Regions from separate parts of the Brachybacterium sp. GU-2 genome, predicted to be linked through region 2. Evidence: riboswitches for the same ligand, from Rfam matches in the RefSeq annotation. Region 2 holds a riboswitch; each other region holds the start of a gene.
The links. A riboswitch is a leader RNA that binds a small molecule or an ion and turns the genes downstream of it on or off. The one in region 2 is predicted to bind thiamine pyrophosphate.
Positions count from the first base shown of each region.

Region 1 (6,226 bases), 480 kb from region 2:
CGGCACCGCCGCAGAGGACGGAGCCGGGGAGAACGCGATGGCCCGCGCGGACGGGGACGCCGGCGACCTGCCCCTCGCGGTCGACCTCGGCTGCGGCAACGGTCTGCTCACCGCGTATCTCGCCGCCGCGCTGCCGGGGATGCGGGTGCTCGGCAGCGACGACGACGCCGATGCGGTCGCCTCGACCCGCGCGACCCTCGCCGCCACCGGACTGGACCGCGAAGGGGTGCAGGTGACCTGGGACGTCTCGCTCTCCCGGTGCGAGGAGGCGAGCGCCGACCTGGTGCTGCTGAACCCGCCCTTCCACGACGGCACCGTGGTCGACGCGACGCTCGTCCAAGGCCTCCTCGACGCCGCGGCCCGCGTGCTGCGCCCCGGCGGGCAGCTGTGGTTCGTGCACAACTCCCACCTGCGCTACCGGCCCGAGCTCGAGGCCCGCTTCGGTGCCGTCCGCCAGCGCGCCCGCGACCGCCGCTTCACGGTGCTGAGCGCGGTCAGGGCCTGACAGCGCAGGCCGCTCCCGGGGAGGAGGCTGCCGTGACGGGGCCTCGGGGCCGGCGAGGCGATGTCGCCGCTCAGGCCACCAGGCTGCGCAGCACCGAGCTGAACATGGTCAGGCCGTCGGTGCCGGTGCGGGTGCCCGCGCCGGGCTCGTCGGGCCCGAAGCCGGGCTCGACCGCGTGCTCCGGGTGCGGCATGAGGCCCACGACGTTGCCCGCGGCGTTGGTGACGCCCGCGATGTCGTGGCGCGAGCCGTTGGGGTTCTGCTCGAAGCCGGCCGGGCCGTGGGTGGCACCGGCGGCGTAGCGGAAGACCACACGGCCCTCGTCCTCGAGCTGGGCCAGGGTGCGCTCGTCGGCCACGTACTGGCCGTCCTGGTTCTTCAGCGGCACCCGGATGACCTGGCCGGCCTCGTAGCCGGAGGTCCAGGCGGTGCGGTTGTTCTCCACGGCCAGCGGCTGGTCGCGGCAGATGAACGCGCGGTGCGCGTTCTTGATCATCGCGCCGGGCAGCAGATGCGTCTCGCAGAGGATCTGGAAGCCGTTGCAGATGCCGAGGACGGGCATGCCGCCGTTCGCGGCGTCGACCACCTTGTCCATCACGGGGGCGAAGCGGCTGATCGCCCCCGCGCGCAGGTAGTCGCCGTAGGAGAAGCCGCCGGGCAGCACGACCGCGTCGACCTCGTGCAGCGAGTCGTCGCCGTGCCACAGCGCGACCGGCTCGGCGCCGCCGAGCCGCACGGCGCGCAGCGCGTCGCGGTCGTCGAGCGTGCCGGGGAAGGTCACCACACCGATCCGCATCAGGCCGCGCCCTTCGCAGAGGGGTCCTCCACGTCGATCGAGACGACGTCCTCGATCACCGGGTTCGACAGCAGGGTCTCGGCGGCCTCGCGCAGGGAGGCGAGCACCTCGTCGGTGACCTCGCCCTCGACCTCGAGCTCGAACCGCTTGCCCTGGCGCACCGAGGCGATGCCCTCGAAGCCCAGACGGGGCAGCGCGGCGGCGACCGCCTTGCCCTGCGGGTCGAGGATCTCCGGCTTCGGCATGACGTGGACCACGACACGTGGCATGGGGGCACTCCTGAGGGGACGTGTGGCGCGCGCGGCGGCGTGCCGGGGCAGGTGCTCGGGCTCGGCCCGAGAATCCCATCGTACCGAGGAACGCGGCCGTGCCGACGGGGCGCCCACGGCGGCGCTTCCCGATCGGACGAGCCCCTCCGCCCTGGCACGGTCCGGGCGAGGGGGACTAGGTTCGAGGCACGCGACCTCGATCCCCGGGAGGACCCGATGAAGATCCGCCACCTCGTCCATTCCTGCCTGCTCGTGGAGACCGCCGGGCGACGCCTGCTCGTGGATCCGGGCGGCTTCAGCGCCGACGCGGTGCGGGGCCTGGGCGCCGAGGAGCTCGCGAGCCTCGACGCCGTGGTGATCACCCATCAGCACCCCGACCACGTCGACCCCGCGCTGCTGGGCGAGGTGCTCGCCGCCGCGTCCGACGCCGAGGTAATCGCCGAGCCGGAGACCGCCCGGATGCTCACCGCCGCCGATGCCTCCGACGACGGCGCCGGCGAGGGGAGCGGCGGACCCCTCGTCGCGCAGGAGCGGGTGATCCCGCTCGCGGCCGGGGAGGCGCACCGCTTCACGCCCGTCGGCGACAACCCGTCGCTGCGGCTCGAGGCCGTCGGCGGACGCCATGCGATCATCCACCCCGACATCCCGCGGATCGGGAACTGCGGGATCGTCCTGTCCGCCGGGGACGGGCCGCGGCTCGGCATCACCGGGGACTCCCTCGAGCCGGTCCCCGAGTTCCACGGCATCGACGTCCTCGCCTTCGCCGTCACAGCGCCCTGGTCGAAGATGTCCGAGACCATCGAGTTCCTCCGCGCCGTCGGCCCGCGACTCGCCCTGCCCGTCCACGACGCGGTCGCGAGCGACCTCGGACGACCGATCTACCTGCGCCAGGCCACGAACCTCGCCCCCGAGGGCACCGAGGTGAGGGACTGGCCGGAGGACGGCGTCGTCGAGGTCGCCCGGAGCTGACGGCGACATGTCGCACCGGACCGAGAGCCAGAGCCGCCTCGAGAAGGCGCTCGCGGCGACCGACCGGCGACGGTTCCTCCCCGAGGAGCTGCAGGGGCTCGCCGGCGAGGACCGGCCCCTGCCGATCGGTCACGACCAGACGAACTCCCAGCCCACGACGGTGCGGAACATGCTCTCCCTGCTCGACGTGCGACCGGGGCAGCGAGTGCTCGACCTCGGCGCGGGATCGGGGTGGACGACGGCGCTGCTGGCCCGGCTGTGCGGACCGGAGGGGAGGGTGATCGGCGTCGAGCGGCGCGCCGAGCTGATCGGCCCGGCCCGGGCCGCGCTCGCCGGGACAGCGGACGCGGGGACGGCCGATGCCGAGATCCGTCTCGCGCACCCCGGCGTGCTCGGCGCGCCGCAGGACGCGCCGTACGACCGGATCCTCGTCTCCGCGCAGGCCGACGCCGTGCCGGAGAGCCTCGTCGCGCAGCTCGCGGACGGCGGCGTCATGGTGATCCCCGTGCGCGAGCGGATGCTGCGCCTGGAGCGTCACGGCGAGGGGGTCACCGTGAGCGAGCACGGCGCCTATCTCTTCGTCCCCCTCGTCGAGGATCCGCCGACGACCCGCTGACAGCAGCGCTGGACACGAGGGGCGTGCGCCGGGCGGGGACCGGTAGGGTGTGGGGCGTGCACGGGAGTCCGGTAGGCCGGGCTGAGAGGGAGTACTCGAACTCCGACCGTAGAACCTGATCCGGATCATGCCGGCGCAGGGAGCTCCGCCGAGCGATCGTCGCCGCGCGCCCGTGCCCGTACGAAAGGCATGGACCGTGACCTCATCGCCCGCCCGCACCTCCTCCGCGACCGAGGACGCCGCCTGGACGCCCGGCGTGTCCGCCGAGTCTGCCGCAGCCGTCGACGACCCGACCGCGACCCCGCTCGGCTTCGGCGTCGGCGCCCGCGTCACCGCCGCCGTGATGAGCGAGGACTACGCCAGGATCCTCACCGATGCGCTCTCCCGGCTGGACCTCACCGGCCTCGTGCACGAGACCGGGGACGTCTCGACCTATCTCGGCGGCCACGAGACCCACCTCCAGCGCGCCCTGATCGACCTGGCCGAGGCCCTCGCCCGCACCGGTCACCACGCGACCCTCTCCGTGCTCCTCTCGCGCGGCTGCCCCGGCGAGGTGGCCTGCGAGCTGCCCGGCGGCGCGGGCCCCCGCGCGACCGAGGTGCCGCAGCCGCGCCGCACCGGTCGCTTCGCGAGCGCCGAGTGGGCCCTGTACCCGCTGGCCGACGAGGTCGCCGTCGACGGCACCGCCCCCGATCACATGCGCGACATCTACGCCGCGATCGAGCATGCGAAGGACCTCGGCACCTTCCGCGGCTCCGAGCACTTCGTCACCCGGCTCGAGGGCGACGCCGGCGACGTGATCGCGACCGCGCTCGCCGGCTGGCTGCTCGTCGGCCGCGGCGTCCAGCACGTCACCAGCCACCTCACCCTCTCGCTGAACAGCCCCTCGCACGAGGTGCGGGAGCTCGCGGCGGGCGCCGACGCACCGGGCGCCGACGACGAGGGCCGGGAGGATGCGCGATGACCGAGGAGCACGGCACCGCCGCGCCCGCGCACGAGTCCGCCGAGGCGCCCGCCGACGTCGGCGCGACCGCCTCTGCCGGCACGTCCCGTCGCCGCACCCCGCTGAGCCTGCGCGAGCTCGTGCTCGTGGTGGTGCTCGGCGTCGTGTTCGGGTTCCTGTACTGGGTGTTCGTGCAGGCCTGGAACGGCCTGGCGATCGCGATGGGCCCGGCCGGGGACCTCGCCCAGCACCTCGTGTTCGGCTCCTGGCTGCTGGTGGCGCCGGTCGCGATCGCGATCCTGCGCCGCCCGGGCGTGGGGATCCTCGCCGAGATGCTCGCCGCGATCATCGAGGTGGTCTTCCTCGGCAGCCCCGTCGGCCCCCTGCTGCTGCTCTCCGCGGCGCTGCAGGGGATCGGCTCCGAGCTGCCCTTCGCCCTGGCCCGCTATCGCCGCTTCGGCTGGGGCGTGTTCGCCGCCTCCGGCGCGCTCGGCGCGGGTCTGGTGTTCTTCTGGACCGCGTACCGGATGGGCTGGTACGGCCAGGACCTGCTCGCGCTCCGGCTCGGCGTGCAGGTGCTGTCCGGGATCGTGCTCGGCGGACTGCTGGCGAAGGTGATCGTCCGCGCGCTCGAGCGCACCGGCGTGCTCGCCGACTTCGCGATCGGCGCCGCGGACGCGGCACCGATCCCCGAGCGCCGTGTCCGCTGAGGCGCACGCTGCGGGAGCGGCCCCGGAGCAGGAGCAGGGCCCGGTCCTGGCACCGGCTCCCGCCGGCGACCCCCGGGTGCTGGTGGCCGAGGGGCTCGAGGCGGTGCTGCCCTCGGGGGCCGGTGTCGGCCCCTGGAGCGGGGAGATCCGTGCGGGCGAGCAGGTGCTGCTGCTGGGACCGTCCGGCTCGGGCAAGTCGACCCTGCTGCGGGTGCTCGCCGGGGCGATCCCGTCCCATCAGCGCGGTCGGGTCACCGGAACGGTGCGTCTGTTCGACGGCACGGCCGGGGACCCGGCCGACGGCATGTCCGGAGGCACGGCCGGAGGTCCGGACGACGGCACGGCCGGCGGTGCGGCCGATGGCGTCGCCGAGGGTGCGGGCGTGATCGACCCGGTGGCGGGCGGGGTCCTCGCGACCGCACCCGTGCTCGGCCATCTCGGCCAGGACCCGGTCGACGGGGTCTGCCTCCCGCTGATCGCCGACGACGTCGCGCTCCCGCTCGAGAGCGCCTGCACGCCTCCGGAGCGGATCGGGCCGCGGGTCCACGAGGTGCTCAGCGCGATGGGCGTGGGCGAGCTCGCGCACCGCTCCGCCGCGACGCTCTCCGGCGGGCAGCTGCAGCGGGCCTCGCTCGCCGCCGCGATCGCCGCGCGGCCCCGTCTGCTCCTGCTCGACGAGCCCACCGCCATGCTCGACGCCGAGGGCGTGGCCGCGGTGCGGGGCGCCGTCGACGCCGCGACGGATCAGACCGGCTGCGCGCTGCTGCTGGTCGAGCACCGTCTCGACGAATGGGCGGGGGAGCGGGGCCTGGACGGGCTCCCCGCGCGGACCGTGGCGCTGGATCGCTCCGGCCGGGTGCTCGCCGACGGGCCGACGCGGGAGGTGCTCACCGCCCACGGACGCGCCCTGCGGGAGCAGGGGTGCTGGCTGCCGCGCGAGATCGAGGAGCGGATCGGCGGGTCGTGGCCGGCCGAGCCCGCTGGATCTGCTGAACCGGCTGGATCCGCCGCCTTCGTGCCCTCGGCGTCCGCGACACCTCGCTCGGAGGTGCTGCTGCATCTCCGGGACGCGACCCTCGGCCCGCCCGGCCCGTCGGGTCGGGGCGAGGGTGCCGTGCTCGCCGGCGCGGACCTCGAGATCCGCGCCGGGAGTCTGCTCGCGGTCGTCGGCCGCAACGGCGCCGGGAAGTCCACGCTCCTCGGCGCCCTCTCCCGACTGGACCCCCTGCGTGCCGGGACGCTCGAGGGCGCGGCGGCGGGCCTCGTCCTCCAGCGGCCCGAGTCCCAGTTCGTCGCCGACACCGTCGAGGACGAGCTCTCCGCGAGCGGGGCCTCGCACGACGTGCGGGGCGCGATGCTCGAGCGCCTCGACCTCGCCGACCACGCGTCGCAGAGCCCCTACCGCCTCTCCGGCGGGC
Region 1 covers NZ_CP133037.2:3,205,604-3,211,829, forward strand. Annotated here, with positions in the region: gene RBL05_RS14720 (class I SAM-dependent methyltransferase) at 1-505, shown strand, start outside; gene purQ (phosphoribosylformylglycinamidine synthase subunit PurQ) at 576-1,301, opposite strand; gene purS (phosphoribosylformylglycinamidine synthase subunit PurS) at 1,301-1,570, opposite strand; gene RBL05_RS14735 (MBL fold metallo-hydrolase) at 1,787-2,539, shown strand; gene RBL05_RS14740 (protein-L-isoaspartate O-methyltransferase family protein) at 2,547-3,155, shown strand; TPP riboswitch at 3,206-3,314, shown strand; gene RBL05_RS14745 (YkoF family thiamine/hydroxymethylpyrimidine-binding protein) at 3,352-4,119, shown strand; gene RBL05_RS14750 (ECF transporter S component) at 4,116-4,808, shown strand; gene RBL05_RS14755 (ATP-binding cassette domain-containing protein) at 4,798-6,226, shown strand, end outside.
Region 1: another riboswitch for thiamine pyrophosphate. It lies ahead of RBL05_RS14745 (YkoF family thiamine/hydroxymethylpyrimidine-binding protein); the one in region 2 lies ahead of RBL05_RS12375 (bifunctional hydroxymethylpyrimidine kinase/phosphomethylpyrimidine kinase).

Region 2 (6,226 bases):
CACCTGCACGACCCCGGCCCCGGCCGCCGCGACCTCGGCGGCGACCTCGACGGTGCGCGGGCCCGTACCGGAGGTGACGAGATAGCAGCGCAGGTCGAGGGGGCGGGCGTTCACGGGAGGTCTCCGATCTCGTCGAGGGCGTCGAGCAGGTGCATGCGGAAGCTGCCGGGTCCGGTCGCGCGCGACGCGGCGCGCTCCCCGGCCAGAGCCATCCAGGTGGTCGCGGCGAGCGCGGCCTCGAAGGGATCCTCCCAGACGGCGGTGCAGGCGGCGGTCAGCGCACCCAGCAGGCAGCCCGTCCCGGTCACGCGCGGCAGCAGCGCGGAGCCGCGGGCGAGCCGGGCCTCGCGGCTCGCATCCAGCACCAGATCCACTGCGCCGGAGACGGCGACGGCCCCGCCGGTGCGGCGGGCGACCTCGGCGGCGGCGCCGGAGGCGGACTCCGCGGCGGCGGTCGAGTCCGCGCCCCGCCCGCCTCCCGCTTCGCCCACCAGGGACAGGACTTCGGAGGCGTTGCCCCGCACCGCCGTCGGCCGCTGCTCGATCAGCCGCCGCGCGAGCGGGGTGCGGACCGGGGCGATCCCGATAGCCGTCGGGTCCAGCACCCACGGCCGGCCGTCCTCCCGCGCGACCGCGACGGTGGCGGGGATGCCGTCCATCGCGTCGGTCGAGAGGGTGCCGAGGTTGATCAGCAGCGCGTCCGCGACGGTCGAGACGACGGGCGCCTCGACGACGGTCTCGGTCATCATCGGCCGCGCCCCGGCGGCGAGCAGCCCGTCGGCCACCAGCTGCATCGAAACGGTCGCGGTGAGGCAGTGGACCAGCGGCGCCGCCTCCCGCACCGCCGCCAGGACGGGCAGGGCGCGGGCGAGATCCCGGTCATCGGCGGGGCTCATCGCGTGCTCCGCTCGGCGACCGTGTCGAGGTCCGCGTCGATCTCGCGCGGGGAGAGCCGCGGGCCGAGCAGCGCCCCGACCACCACGAGCAGCCCGCCGAGCGCGACCATCCCCATCACCGTCGTGTGCCGGCCGAGCAGCGGCTCGAGCGCCGGCACGTAGAACGGGTACAGCGCCGGCAGCACGAGGGAGAGGCTGTAGGCGGAGCCGTAGCCGGTCGAGCGGATCGCGGTGGGGAACCGCTCGGAGAGATAGGAGGCGATCGGACCGTAGGCGGAGACCGTCGCGACCTGCAGCAGCGCGGCGAGCAGCGCCGCGACGGCGAGGGTCGGCGCGGTGACCGCCGCCCACCACAGCACCGGGCCGACGAGCCCCGCGACGGCGCCCCACACCACGAACAGGAGGCGCCTCCCGACCAGGCTCGAGAGGTGCCCCGCGAGCACCATCACGAGGGCCTGCGCGATCGAGGCCGCGCCCATCACCAGCGGCACCGCCTCCGGGGCGATCGGCGAGTCGGTGGACAGCCGGGCCGTCAGCAGCAGCACGGTCGAGTCGGTGAGCAGCCACAGCCCCGTCATCAGCACGAACGCCGCCCAGAACGCGGACGCCCACCGTCCGGTGAGCAGGCTGCGGAGGCCCGGTCGCGGGGCCGACGGGGCGGCCGACGCCGGTGCTCGCCGGGCCTGCGGCGCATCGACCACGTGCCGCCGGTAGTAGAGCATCATCGAGATCGACAGCGCCGCGCCCGCGACGAACAGCGCCCGCCAGCCCCAGACCGCGTACTGCTCCGGTCCCAGCATCGCCAGCAGCGCCGCGACGGCGAAGGCGATCGTGGCCTGCGCCCACGGCGCCATCGAGAGGATCAGCCCGCTCATCAGTCCGCGCCGCCCCGGCCGCGACCACTCCATCGCCAGCGGGATCGCGGCCGAGTACTCGCCGGCCACGAAGATCCCGCCGAGGAAGCGCAGCGCCAGGATCAGCGCGACCGTGCCCGGGCCGAGCACCTGGTGGGTGGGGACGAGGGCGATCGCGAGCGCGCACGCCGCGGTGCCCGCGATCGCAAGACGGGTGGTGCGGGTGCGCCCCATGCGGTCCGCGATCCGCCCGAACACCACCCCGCCGACAGGCCGGCCCAGCAGCATCGCGACGATGATCAGCGCCGCCGCCGACGCGGTCGCCGACGGGCCCGCGATCACGAGCATCGCCGGGGCCAGCGCCGTGACCGGCAGGAACACATGGATGTTGTCGATGAAGTTTCCGACCACGCCGGCGCGCAGCGCGGCCCGGCCCTCGGGCGGCAGGGCGCGGGTGCCGGTCGCGGGGATCGAGGCGGCGGTCATCGGGTCGCCCCCGCGAGGGCCGGAGCCGGGGAGAAGGCGGCGGCGTCCACACGTCGTGCCTGTTCGAAGAACTCCAGCTCGTGGCGGCAGGCGAGGAGGAAGGCGCGGGCCGCCTCGGCCCGCACCTCCGGGTCGGCGCCCTCGAGCTCGCGCTCGACGACGCCGAGCGCCCCGCGCACCCCCTCCACGAAGGTGGGGTCGCGGTAGGTCAGGAGCCACCCCGCGTAGGGGTGCTCGTCCGGGACCTCGGGCAGGCTCGCCCCGACCTGCGCGTACAGCCAGAAGCAGGGCAGCGCCGCGGCCGCCCCGACGGCCGTCGGGTCGCCGAGCGCCCGGGCGAGCAGGAAGTCGGTGTACGCGCTGGTCACCGGGCTGACGGCCACCTCCGCCGCGTCGGGGCGGGCCGCGAGCCAGGCGCGGTGCAGCTCGAGCTCGGTGTCCACACAGTGCCGGGAGGAGTCCGACCAGAACTCCCGCGCGGCAGGGGCTTCCGAGATCTCGGCCAGGGTCGCGAGGGCGCGGGAGTAGCGCTGCAGGTAGTGGGCGTCCTGGGCGAGGTAGAACGAGAACTGCCCCTCGGGCAGGCTCCCGTCCACGAGCGCCGCCACGAAGCCGGAGTCCTCGATCGCGCCGGCGAGCGGCGCCCCGGCCGCCCACAGCGCCTCGGTCCATGGGCCGACGGGCGGGACGGAGGCGGCGGGGCCGTCGGCCGTGACCAGGGCGGCGAGCTGCGACGGTTGCTCCCACCGCTCCGGCACCGCGCCCGCTGCCACCCACGGCGCGGCCGATCCCGCCGCCGCGAGGCGCCGTGCCCGGTGCGCATGGTCGACGGGACCGTTCCCGCTCCCTACCTGCAGTGCCGCGCCGTGCGCGATCGCCTCGTGCAGCCAGTCGGTGACCCAGGCGAGCGCCGTGGCCGGGTCCTCGCCGGCGCCGAGGCGGGTCGCGAGCGCCGCCGCGAGGGAGCAGCCGGTGCCGTGCGTGCTCGTCGTGTCCACCCGCGTGGAGTGCACCCGGTGGCGGGTCCCGTCGGCCCCGATCCAGGTGTTGGTGACCGCACGGCTGTCGAGGTGTCCGGTCTTCACCACGACCGCGACGCCGGTCGCCTCCGACCAGCGGGCGGCTTGGGCGAGGGCCTCGTCCTCGGCGTGCGCGCGGGGCTCGCCGGTGAGGACGGCGAGCTCGTCGATGTTCGGGGTGACCACGGTGGCGAGGGAGCAGAAGCGGATCATCGCCTGCTCCGCCTCGGGCTCCAGCAGCCTGTCGCCGCTGGTCGCGACCATCACCGGGTCGACCACGAGCACTCGCGGCGGATGGGCGGAGAGCCAGGTATGGACGGCCTCGATGATCTCGGCGGTGCCGAGCATGCCGGTCTTGACCGCCTCGAGCTCGACGTCGTCGGAGACCGCGCGGAGCTGCTCGGCGAGGAACTCCGCAGGAGGGACGTGGATGTCGCTCACTCCGTGGGTGTTCTGCGCGACGACCACGGTCACCGCCGCCATGCCGAAGCCGCCCGCGGCGGCGATCGACTTGAGGTCCGCCGCGGTGCCGGCGCCTCCCGTCGGGTCCGTGCCCGCGATCGAGAGCACGCGCGGGGCCGACGGTGCGGGGCGGTCGGGTGCGAGTCGACCCGGCGCGGCGACGCGGGGGAGGGCAGCGGGAAAGAGGGTGCAAGGATCCGAGCTCATGCGGACATCCCTTCGCTAGTACGAACTAGATCAGGTTCCACGGGTGTGATCTCAGCGCCTCGGGCGCACCCCGTGTCCAGTGGCCGAGTCTAGGCCAAACGGTGGGGGAGGGCCGGGACGTCCGGAGCCGATGCCCCTCTACCGCAGGGGTCCGACAGACGATGCGAACCCCTCGAGAACCGGTGGATGACATTGTGGAAAAGGGGGTTCTGTGGAGGGAAGGTGTGGATGGAGGGGCGTATAGCGGTCGAGATGCGCCACTCGATCAGAAAGTTATCCACATATTCCTCCCGGACCTTTCCTCCATCCGTGTCGGTCACTACTGTGAAGGGGTCGGGTCGAAAGGGGCGGTGCACCGATGCGTCGCCGACGCGGAGGGGAAGGAGGGGCCGATGAGCATTACGCAGCCGGAGCATCCGTCGGGCGATGAGATCGCCGACGACGCACGCGACGCGGTGCGTTCCGAGCGGTCGGATGCCGCCGCACCAGATACCTCCGCACTGGAGGTCGCCCTGCCCTCGGTTCTCGCCTCGTCGTCGGCGGTGACGGCATCGCCGTCGGCCCCTGCCACCACCTCCCCGGACCCCGCCGACGATGCCCTGATCGCGGCGCTTCCTGCACGTTTCCGCCGGGTCGGCGCACGCCAGGCTCGTACTCGTGACGCGCTGCCCGATCTCGGCGGCTGCGCCGACGACCCCGCCCTGAGCGAGGCCGCGCAGCGCGTGTGGGGTGCGGAGCGCGCCACTGCCCTCGCGCTCGCTGCGCAGTACCGCGCTCTCGCCGCCCTGCACGAGTTCGAGGGCGAGTACGAGGATGCCTGCGAGCTCGACGAGGTCGAGACGCTCTGCGCCGCACTCGGCCTCCGGGTCACTCGCAGTGCCGCGAGCTGGCGACTGCGCGACGCGTACCAGGCCGTGAACCATTTCCCGCGCACCCTCGAGAACCTCGAATCCGGAAGCATGCCGTCGGCCTGGTTCCAGAAGATGCTGAAGACCTCGCAGAAGCTCTCCGAATCCTCCAGGAGGCATCTCGATGCCGTGATCTCGACATGGTCCACGGATATCAGCCCGGAACGATTCTTCACGCTCCTGCGCGCCCTCATCGAGCATCTCGCCGAGCGCGAGAGCCGTCCCGATCCCGTCGCCGCGCTCGAGCGCACCGTCGAGCTGCTTCCCGGCGCGGAGGCCGGCACCGGGACCCTGAGGATCACGGGCCCGATCCCCGAGATCCTCGCCCGGTGGAAGTCGATCGACGAGTCCGCCCGCGCCGTCCAGGCGGCGCAGCGTGCGGCGCTCCGCGACGGCACCCCGATCCCGCACGACCCCGACGGCGTCGTCCTCGGGACCGGCAGGGCCCTTCCGCTCACCCGGCTGCGCTACGCCCTGATCGACACCGCCGACCTCGACGTCGACGGGGTCGCCGTCCCCGCCGAGCGGTTCCGCCTCAACGTCACCGTGCCCGTGCTGACCCTGCTCGGCGCCTCCGACCAGGCCGGCATGCTCGACGGCGTCACCCCGCTGCCGCCCTCGATGGCGCGTTCCCTCGCCGGCAGCTGCACCGTCTGGCACCGCGTCCTCACCAGCGCGAGCAGCGGCGCCTTCCTCCCGCTCCCGGCCGACCGCGTCACCCCCACCCCCGCGATGCTCGAGCACCTCCGGCTCCGCAACGGGCAGTGCGCCGTCCCCGGGTGCACGCGCCCCACCTCCTGGGCCTCCGAGTGCGACCACATCGAGGAGTGCCTGCGCGGCACCCCGGGCGAGGGCGGCGCCACCGAGGTCGAGAACCTGCACCTCCTGTGCTGGCAGCACCACCTCGACAAGACGAACGGCCTGCTGGACCCCACTCGGCTCCCCACGCAGGCAGGAAAGCCCGGCCGCACGCGCTGGACGATCGGCCGCCACGGCGACGCCGTCACCGTCCTCGACGACCTCGACCACGCCAGCCTCGAGATGGTCGAGCTGCTCACCGCCGCCTGGACCGGATTCCTGCGCGGCGCCCACGCCGGCAGCCCCGCGACCAGCCCGAACAGCCCACCGGAGACCCCCGGCGAACCGCGAATGCACCCCGCATCGCTGGTCGAGGAGCCGACACTGCGGACCCAGGTGCCGCCCGGACCACCGCCGACGGCAGGTCCGCCAGCTCCCCGGGACCAGCAGCCCGGCGCGGAGGCACGGGCTCACGCGGATCCACCACCACACCCTGCTCCGCGCCCCGACACTGCTCCGCCGCCCCGCACCGCACCCCCGGATCCTCCGCCGGAGGGGTGGGGCGACTACGGGCCGCCGCCCTTCTGATCGCGCAC
Region 2 covers NZ_CP133037.2:2,727,125-2,733,350, forward strand. Annotated here, with positions in the region: gene RBL05_RS12360 (thiamine phosphate synthase) at 1-114, opposite strand, end outside; gene thiM (hydroxyethylthiazole kinase) at 111-896, opposite strand; gene RBL05_RS12370 (MFS transporter) at 893-2,236, opposite strand; gene RBL05_RS12375 (bifunctional hydroxymethylpyrimidine kinase/phosphomethylpyrimidine kinase) at 2,233-3,924, opposite strand; TPP riboswitch at 3,915-4,007, opposite strand; gene RBL05_RS12380 (HNH endonuclease signature motif containing protein) at 4,317-6,218, shown strand.

Region 3 (6,226 bases), 1.7 Mb from region 2:
GCGGGACGACGGTGCGCTCGGGGGAGATCGCCGCGCGCACGGTGTTCTGGTGCCCGCGCTGCCAGCGGGTTCGCAGCCGGCGCGCGGGATGGACCCGCGAGCACCCCGCCGCGCCCTGGGCGCTCGCGCGGTGATCGGTGACGACGGCAGTACCCTGACGCCCATGCCCGACCAGCCCGTCGCCCCGCCCGACCTGCACCGCGCCGTCCTCGACGACCTCTCCGCCCGCACCCTGTACCGCCTGGCGACGCTCCGCCAGGACGTGTTCACGATGGAGCAGGGCGCGAGCGACGCGGACCTCGACGGGCGCGAGCTCGAGCCGACCACGGAGCTGCTGTGGCTCGAGGAGGAGGGCGCGCCGATTGCGCACCTGCGCCTGCTGCGGGAGACGGACGGCACGCTCCGCATCGGCCGCGTCGCGGTGCGCGCGGACCGACGCCGCGGCGGCCACGGCCGGCGCCTCATGGTCGCGGCGCTCGAACGGGCCCGGGAGCTCGATCCAGGCGCCGAGGTGCACCTCGACGCCCAGGCATATCTCGAGATGTGGTACGCCTCGATGGGTTTCGAGACGGTGAGCGACGTGTTCCTCGAGGCCGGGATCGAGCACGTCGCGATGGTGCTCCGCCCCGCGAGCACCTGAGCCCGGCCCCGTCGGCTCAGGCGCGGCGCGCCTCGATCAGCTCCACGATCTCGGCCCGCTCGAAGTAGCGTGCCGTCGCCAGGCCGCTCGGCTCGCCGAGGTCCGGATCCGCCCCGGCCTCGAGCAGCGCCCTCGCCACCTCGGTGAAGCCCTTGAAGGCGGCGCCCGCGAGCGGGGACTGGCCGCGGTCGTTCATCAGGTCCACATCGGCGCCGCGGGCGGCGAGCTCGCTCACCAGCGCGGCATGACCGTGATAGGCGGCCAGCATGAGCGGGGAGTTCCCGGCGGCGTCGCGCAGGTTCGCCGGCGCGCCGTGGTCGAGGAAGGCGCGCACGGTCTCGGCGTCGCCCTTCCGGGCGGCGTCGAGCAGGGCGTTGGCGAGCTCGATGAGTTCGGGATCCAGGGAGTCGTCGGTCATCGCCCCAGCGTATTACGCAGCACCGACGAGCATCTCCGCCAGCAGCGGCCACACCAGCAGCCCCGCCGCGATCACGACCCCCAGCAGGTCCGCGGGACCGACGGGGCTCGGCGCCGCCCAGGTGCGGTGCGTCGCGGTCGCGAAGCCGCGGGAGTCCATCGCCAGAGCCTGCTGCTCGGCGCCACGCAGCGTGTCCACGAGCAGGGCGAGGGTGGCGCCCGCGAGCACCCGGGGGAGCGGGGACCGCCGAAGCCGCGGCGAGTGCGGGCCTCGAGGATCGCCGCCCACTGCCGCCCCAGATGCCCCACCCGCACCAGCGCGATCACGGAGGCGGCGACAGGCCGTCCGGGCAGGTGCAGGCGCTGGCCGAGCGCGTCCCCGAGCGGGGTCGGGCGCACGGAGGCGAGGGCCAGCACCCCGGGGGCGACGAAAGCGGTGATCCGCGCGGCCTCCTTCAGGCCGACGAGCCATGCCTCCCCGGACAGCGGCGGCGCCTCGCCCAGCAGCGCCGTGGTCCAGGCGAGCCCCGCCGCAGAGAGCACGATCGGGAGCAGGCGCAGGGCCGCGCCGCGCAGGCTCCGCACCGCCAGCGGGGCGAGCAGCACGGTCGGGGCGAGGGCGAGCAGCCCGCCCTGCCAGCTCTGCACGGCGAAGGAGCCGATCGCGGCGAGGATCCCGATCAGGCTCAGCGTCAGCGGGTTCAGCGCGTCGGCCGGGACCCGGCGGAGCGAGGGCGTGGGGACCGCGCCCGGCGCCGGGGCGGGCAGGTCATGGCGCGCGTCGGCCGCGGCGACGAGGAGCTCGTCGTGGCTCGCGACGAGCACCGCCGTGCCGCGGGCCCTCGCCTCGCGCAGCAGCTCCAGCACCTCGCGGCGCCGCCGGGCGTCCAGGCCCACGGTCGGCTCGTCGAGCACGAGCAGGCCGGGGCGCTGGGCGAGGGCTGCGACGATCGCGAGACGGCGCTGTTCGCCGCCGGAGAGGCGGTGGGGGTGGGCGCCGGCGAGCGGGGCGAGGCCCGCCCGCTGAAGGAGCTCGTCCGCGAGGTCCTCGTCCGTGGCCCAGGGGGAGGCGAGGACCTCCTCCCGCACGGTCGTCGCGACGAAGGAGTGCTCGGGGTCCTGCGGGACGAGGGCGATCCGGGAGGGCTCGGGGCGGGTCACGGTGCCCGCGCCAGGCTCCGCCGCGCCGAGGAGCACGCGCAGCAGGGAGGTCTTGCCCGCACCGGAGGGGCCGGTCAGCACGGTCAGCCGCCCGGAGCGCAGCTCGAGGTCCTGCGGCGCGGTGAGCCCCCGGGCGGGCACGGTGACGCCGTGCAGCGCGGCGACGGCCTCGCCGGGTTCGGCCGGTCCCGGCGCCTCCTCGGCGGCGGTCCCCTCCTCGAGCACTCCCGCCTCGATCAGCACCTCCCGCTGCCGGGAGAGCAGCTCGCCCGGTGCTCCGTCGGCGAGCACCCGGGCGCGAGGGCCGAGCACGATCAGCCGGTCCACGTGCGGCAGCCAGGGCCCGATACGGTGCTCGGAGACGACGAGGGTGCGGCCGCCCGCGACCGTCAGGATCGCCTCTCGCACCTCCTCGGCCGTCGGCGCATCGAGCATGGAGGTCGGCTCGTCCAGGAGCAGCAGGTCGGGGCGCAGGGCCAGCGCACCGGCGAGCGCGATCCGCTGCTGCTGACCGCCCGAGGCGTCCAACGGCGCCCGCTCGGGGTCGAGGTCGACGCGCGCCGCCTCGAGCGCCCGGGCGGCGCGCTCGGTGAGCTCCGGCCGGGGCAGGCCCGCGTTCTCCGGTCCGAAGGCGGCGTCGCGGGCGATGGTCGCGCCGACGAGGGCGTGCACCGGGTTCTGCAGCAGCAGGCCCCGCTCCCCGGGCCGGGAGGGGGCGGGGACGAGCCCCTCGCCGTCCCCATCCTCGGGGTCCAGCAGCCCGGCCAGCGCCCGCAGCACGGTCGACTTCCCGCTGCCGCTCGCCCCGGCCAGCAGCACTCGCTGCCCGGGCGGGATCTCGAGGTCGAGTCCCTCGATGGTCGGCTCGCGCCGGGTCAGCGGCCGCCAGCGCAGCCCGTCGACGTGCACGGACGCCGCCGGGACGGTCCCGGTGCTCAGGCCTCCACCGCGCGGGCCGCCTCCCGGCCCGAGGCCAGGGAGTCCACCGCGCCGGTCGCGATCAGCGCCCGGCTCGCCGCCCAGCCCAGCACCCCGCACAGCAGCGCCCCCGAGAGCAGGAAGAAGGCGAGCATCGTGCCGGAGAAGGCCCAGCTCATCTCCTGGTAGTAGGCGACCTTCTCCCATCCCCATTCGAGCAAGGCCGAGAGCACGCCGCCGAGCACCGCCACGGGCAGGGTGAAGCGCCGGTAGCGGGTGAGCAGGAAGGCGAGCTCGACCCCACCGCCCTGCATGAGACCGGACACGGCGGTGCCCCAGCCCCACTGGCTGCCCAGCAGCATCGAGAGCACGGCGGCGACCATCTCCGCGAGCAGGGCGGCGCCGGGCTTGCGCACCAGCAGCGCGGCGAGCACGGCCGGCAGGAACCAGATCCCCGCCAGCAGCCCCTCGGCAGGCTTGAACGCCGCGGTCAGCGGGCCGATCAGGGTGTAGAGCTGGCCGTAGCCGAGGAAGGCGACCCCGAAGGCCGCCCCGATCAGCACGGTCGCCAGCAGATCGACGGTGCGATAACGGGTCATCACGTCTCCTCCCAAGTCCTGGAAGGGGCGCGGAGCACCGGCGGTGCTCCACGGAAATCCCGACTCCCTACGCCGGTGCGAGCCGGATCAGGTTCGAGGGTCTGCGCCGTCGGCGCACTCTCAGCACCGCACGGTGCTCCCCTGTCAGTGGATGACGAGCAGACAGTCTAGCCCAGGAGCACGCTCAGCGGCGGGCACGGATGGCCTGGTCGATCGCATCGGCGGCCGCCTGGGGGTCGACGGGGGAGAGGATGTAGCAGGTGTCCTTCGTCCCGATGATCTCCACGGTCGTGCCCGGCCGGGTGACCAGCATCCGGTAGGGCCGCTGCTGCTCGGCGACGGTGAAGATCTTCCGCGCGCCGACGGGGGTGAGCTCCTCGGGCTTCGGGGTCATCGCCCTCCCGCGCCGCCAGCCGTAGCCGCCGAGGGCGGCGCCCACGGTGCCGGAGGGGATCTCCCGCAGCTGCACGGTGCGGAAGTCCTCGACCGGCCAGGTGGGACGGGGGAGGAACCCGCCGAGGCTCACGGTGATCCCGCGCTCGTCGACCACGAAGCGGGTGGCCTGGGCCATCCACGTCCACAGCGCCAGCAGCGCGAAGGCGGCGAGCACCGCGATCGCGCCCGGCGCCGAGCCGCGCTGCAGCAGCAGGCCCGACACGATCAGGCCCGCCACCACCGTGACGACGACGCGGGTCCAGCCCACGGAGGAGGGCACCGTCCGCCCGACGTGGAAGGGCGGATCGGGCCTCACCAGATGCTCACCCGGTCCTCGGGGGCGCGGTACATGCCGTCGCCCTCGCGCACGTCGAAGGCCTCGTGGAACTCGTCGAGGTGCCCGGCGACCGTGTTGCAGCGGAACTCCATCGGCGCATGCGGGTCCACGGCGAGGCGGCGGATCGCCTCCTGGGGCCGGTTCCGGCCCCGCCACACGGTCGCCCAGGACCAGAACACGCGCTGCAGGCCGGTGAGTCCGTCGAGCTCGGCCGCGGCCTCCTCCTCGGAGCGGCTGGCGAGATAGGCCTTCACCGCGATGGAGAGCCCGCCGAGGTCGCCGATGTTCTCGCCGATGGTGAGGGCGCCGTTGACGCGGTGGGAGTCGTCGAGCTCGCGCGGGGAGAGCTCCGAGTACTGCGCGATGAGACGGGCGGCGCGGGCGTCGAAGGCCTCGCGGTCCTCCTCCGTCCACCAGGAGACGAGGTTGCCGTCCCCGTCGTACTTCGAGCCCTGGTCGTCGAAGCCGTGGCCGACCTCGTGGCCGATCACCGCGCCGATCCCGCCGAAGTTCACGGCGTCGTCGGCTTCCGCGTCGAAGAACGGGGGCTGGAGGATCGCGGCGGGGAAGACGATCTCGTTCCGGCCGGGGTTGTAGTAGGCGTTGACCGTCTGCGGGGTCATGTGCCACTCGGTCTCGTCCATCGGCCCGCCGACCTTCGAGAACTCGAAGTCCGCCTCGAAGCGGCGGGAGGCGCGGACGGTCGCGACGAGGTCGCCGGGGACGAGCTCGAGGCCGTCGTAGTCGCGCCACTTCTCGGGGTACCCGATCTTCGGGGTGAACCTCTCGAGCTTCGCGAGCGCCTTCTCGCGGGTGGCCGGGGTCATCCAGTCCAACGAGCTGATCGAGTCGCGGTAGGCGTCCATCAGTGCGTCGACCAGCGCGGTCATCCGTTCCTTGTGGGCGGCGGGGAAGTGGCGGGCGACGTACTCGCGGCCGACGGCGAAGCCGACCGCGCCCTCGACCAGGGCCACGCCCCGCTTCCACCGCTCCTTCAGCTCCTCCGCGCCGGAGAGGACGCGGCCGGAGAAGTCGAAGTCCTCCTCGACCAGCGCGGCGGGGAGATAGGGGGCGTAGGAGGAGACGGTGTGCAGGGCGAGCCAGGTGCGGAGCACGGCGAGGTCCTCCCCGGCCAGCAGCTCCGCGGCGGCGGAGACGAACTCGGGCTGGCCGACGGAGACCACGTCGAAGGCCGCGGCCGGCGCGCCGGTGCCCTCGATGTACGCGTCCCAGGGGAAGGCGGGGGCGAGCTCGCGGCGCTGCGCGGCGTCCATGGGGTTGTCGGACTTCTCCCGGTCGCGCAGGCGGACCACGTCGACGTGGCAGGCGGCGAGCCGGGTCTCGAAGTCGAGCACGGCGCGGGCGAGCTCCTCGGGGCCGCCGACGGCGAGCCCGGCACGGCCGGGCAGCTCGGCGAGGCGGGCGAGGTTCGCCAGGTGCGCGGCATAGGCCTCGCGGGTCTCGGCGTGGTGCTCCTCGCGGTAGTAGGACTCGTCGGGCAGGCCGAGGCCTCCCTGATGGATCTTGACCTGGTACTGGGAGGAGTCGTGGTCGTCGGTCCACACATAGGCGAGCACCGCCGAGGCCCCCGAGTCGGGCGCCGCCATCCGGCGCACGAGGCCCTCGAGGTCCCGGATCGCCCCGATCTCGTCGAGCAGGCCGACGAGGCCGGACAGGCCGGCGGCCTCGATCGCCTCGGTGTCCATGAACATGCGGTAC
Region 3 covers NZ_CP133037.2:1,034,530-1,040,755, reverse strand. Annotated here, with positions in the region: gene RBL05_RS04830 (Fpg/Nei family DNA glycosylase) at 1-134, shown strand, start outside; gene RBL05_RS04825 (GNAT family N-acetyltransferase) at 164-640, shown strand; gene RBL05_RS04820 (ankyrin repeat domain-containing protein) at 657-1,058, opposite strand; gene RBL05_RS04815 (ATP-binding cassette domain-containing protein) at 1,130-3,127, opposite strand; gene RBL05_RS04810 (ECF transporter S component) at 3,154-3,735, opposite strand; TPP riboswitch at 3,783-3,888, opposite strand; gene RBL05_RS04805 (hypothetical protein) at 3,920-4,486, opposite strand; gene RBL05_RS04800 (M13 family metallopeptidase) at 4,483-6,226, opposite strand, start outside.
Region 3: another riboswitch for thiamine pyrophosphate. It lies ahead of RBL05_RS04810 (ECF transporter S component); the one in region 2 lies ahead of RBL05_RS12375 (bifunctional hydroxymethylpyrimidine kinase/phosphomethylpyrimidine kinase).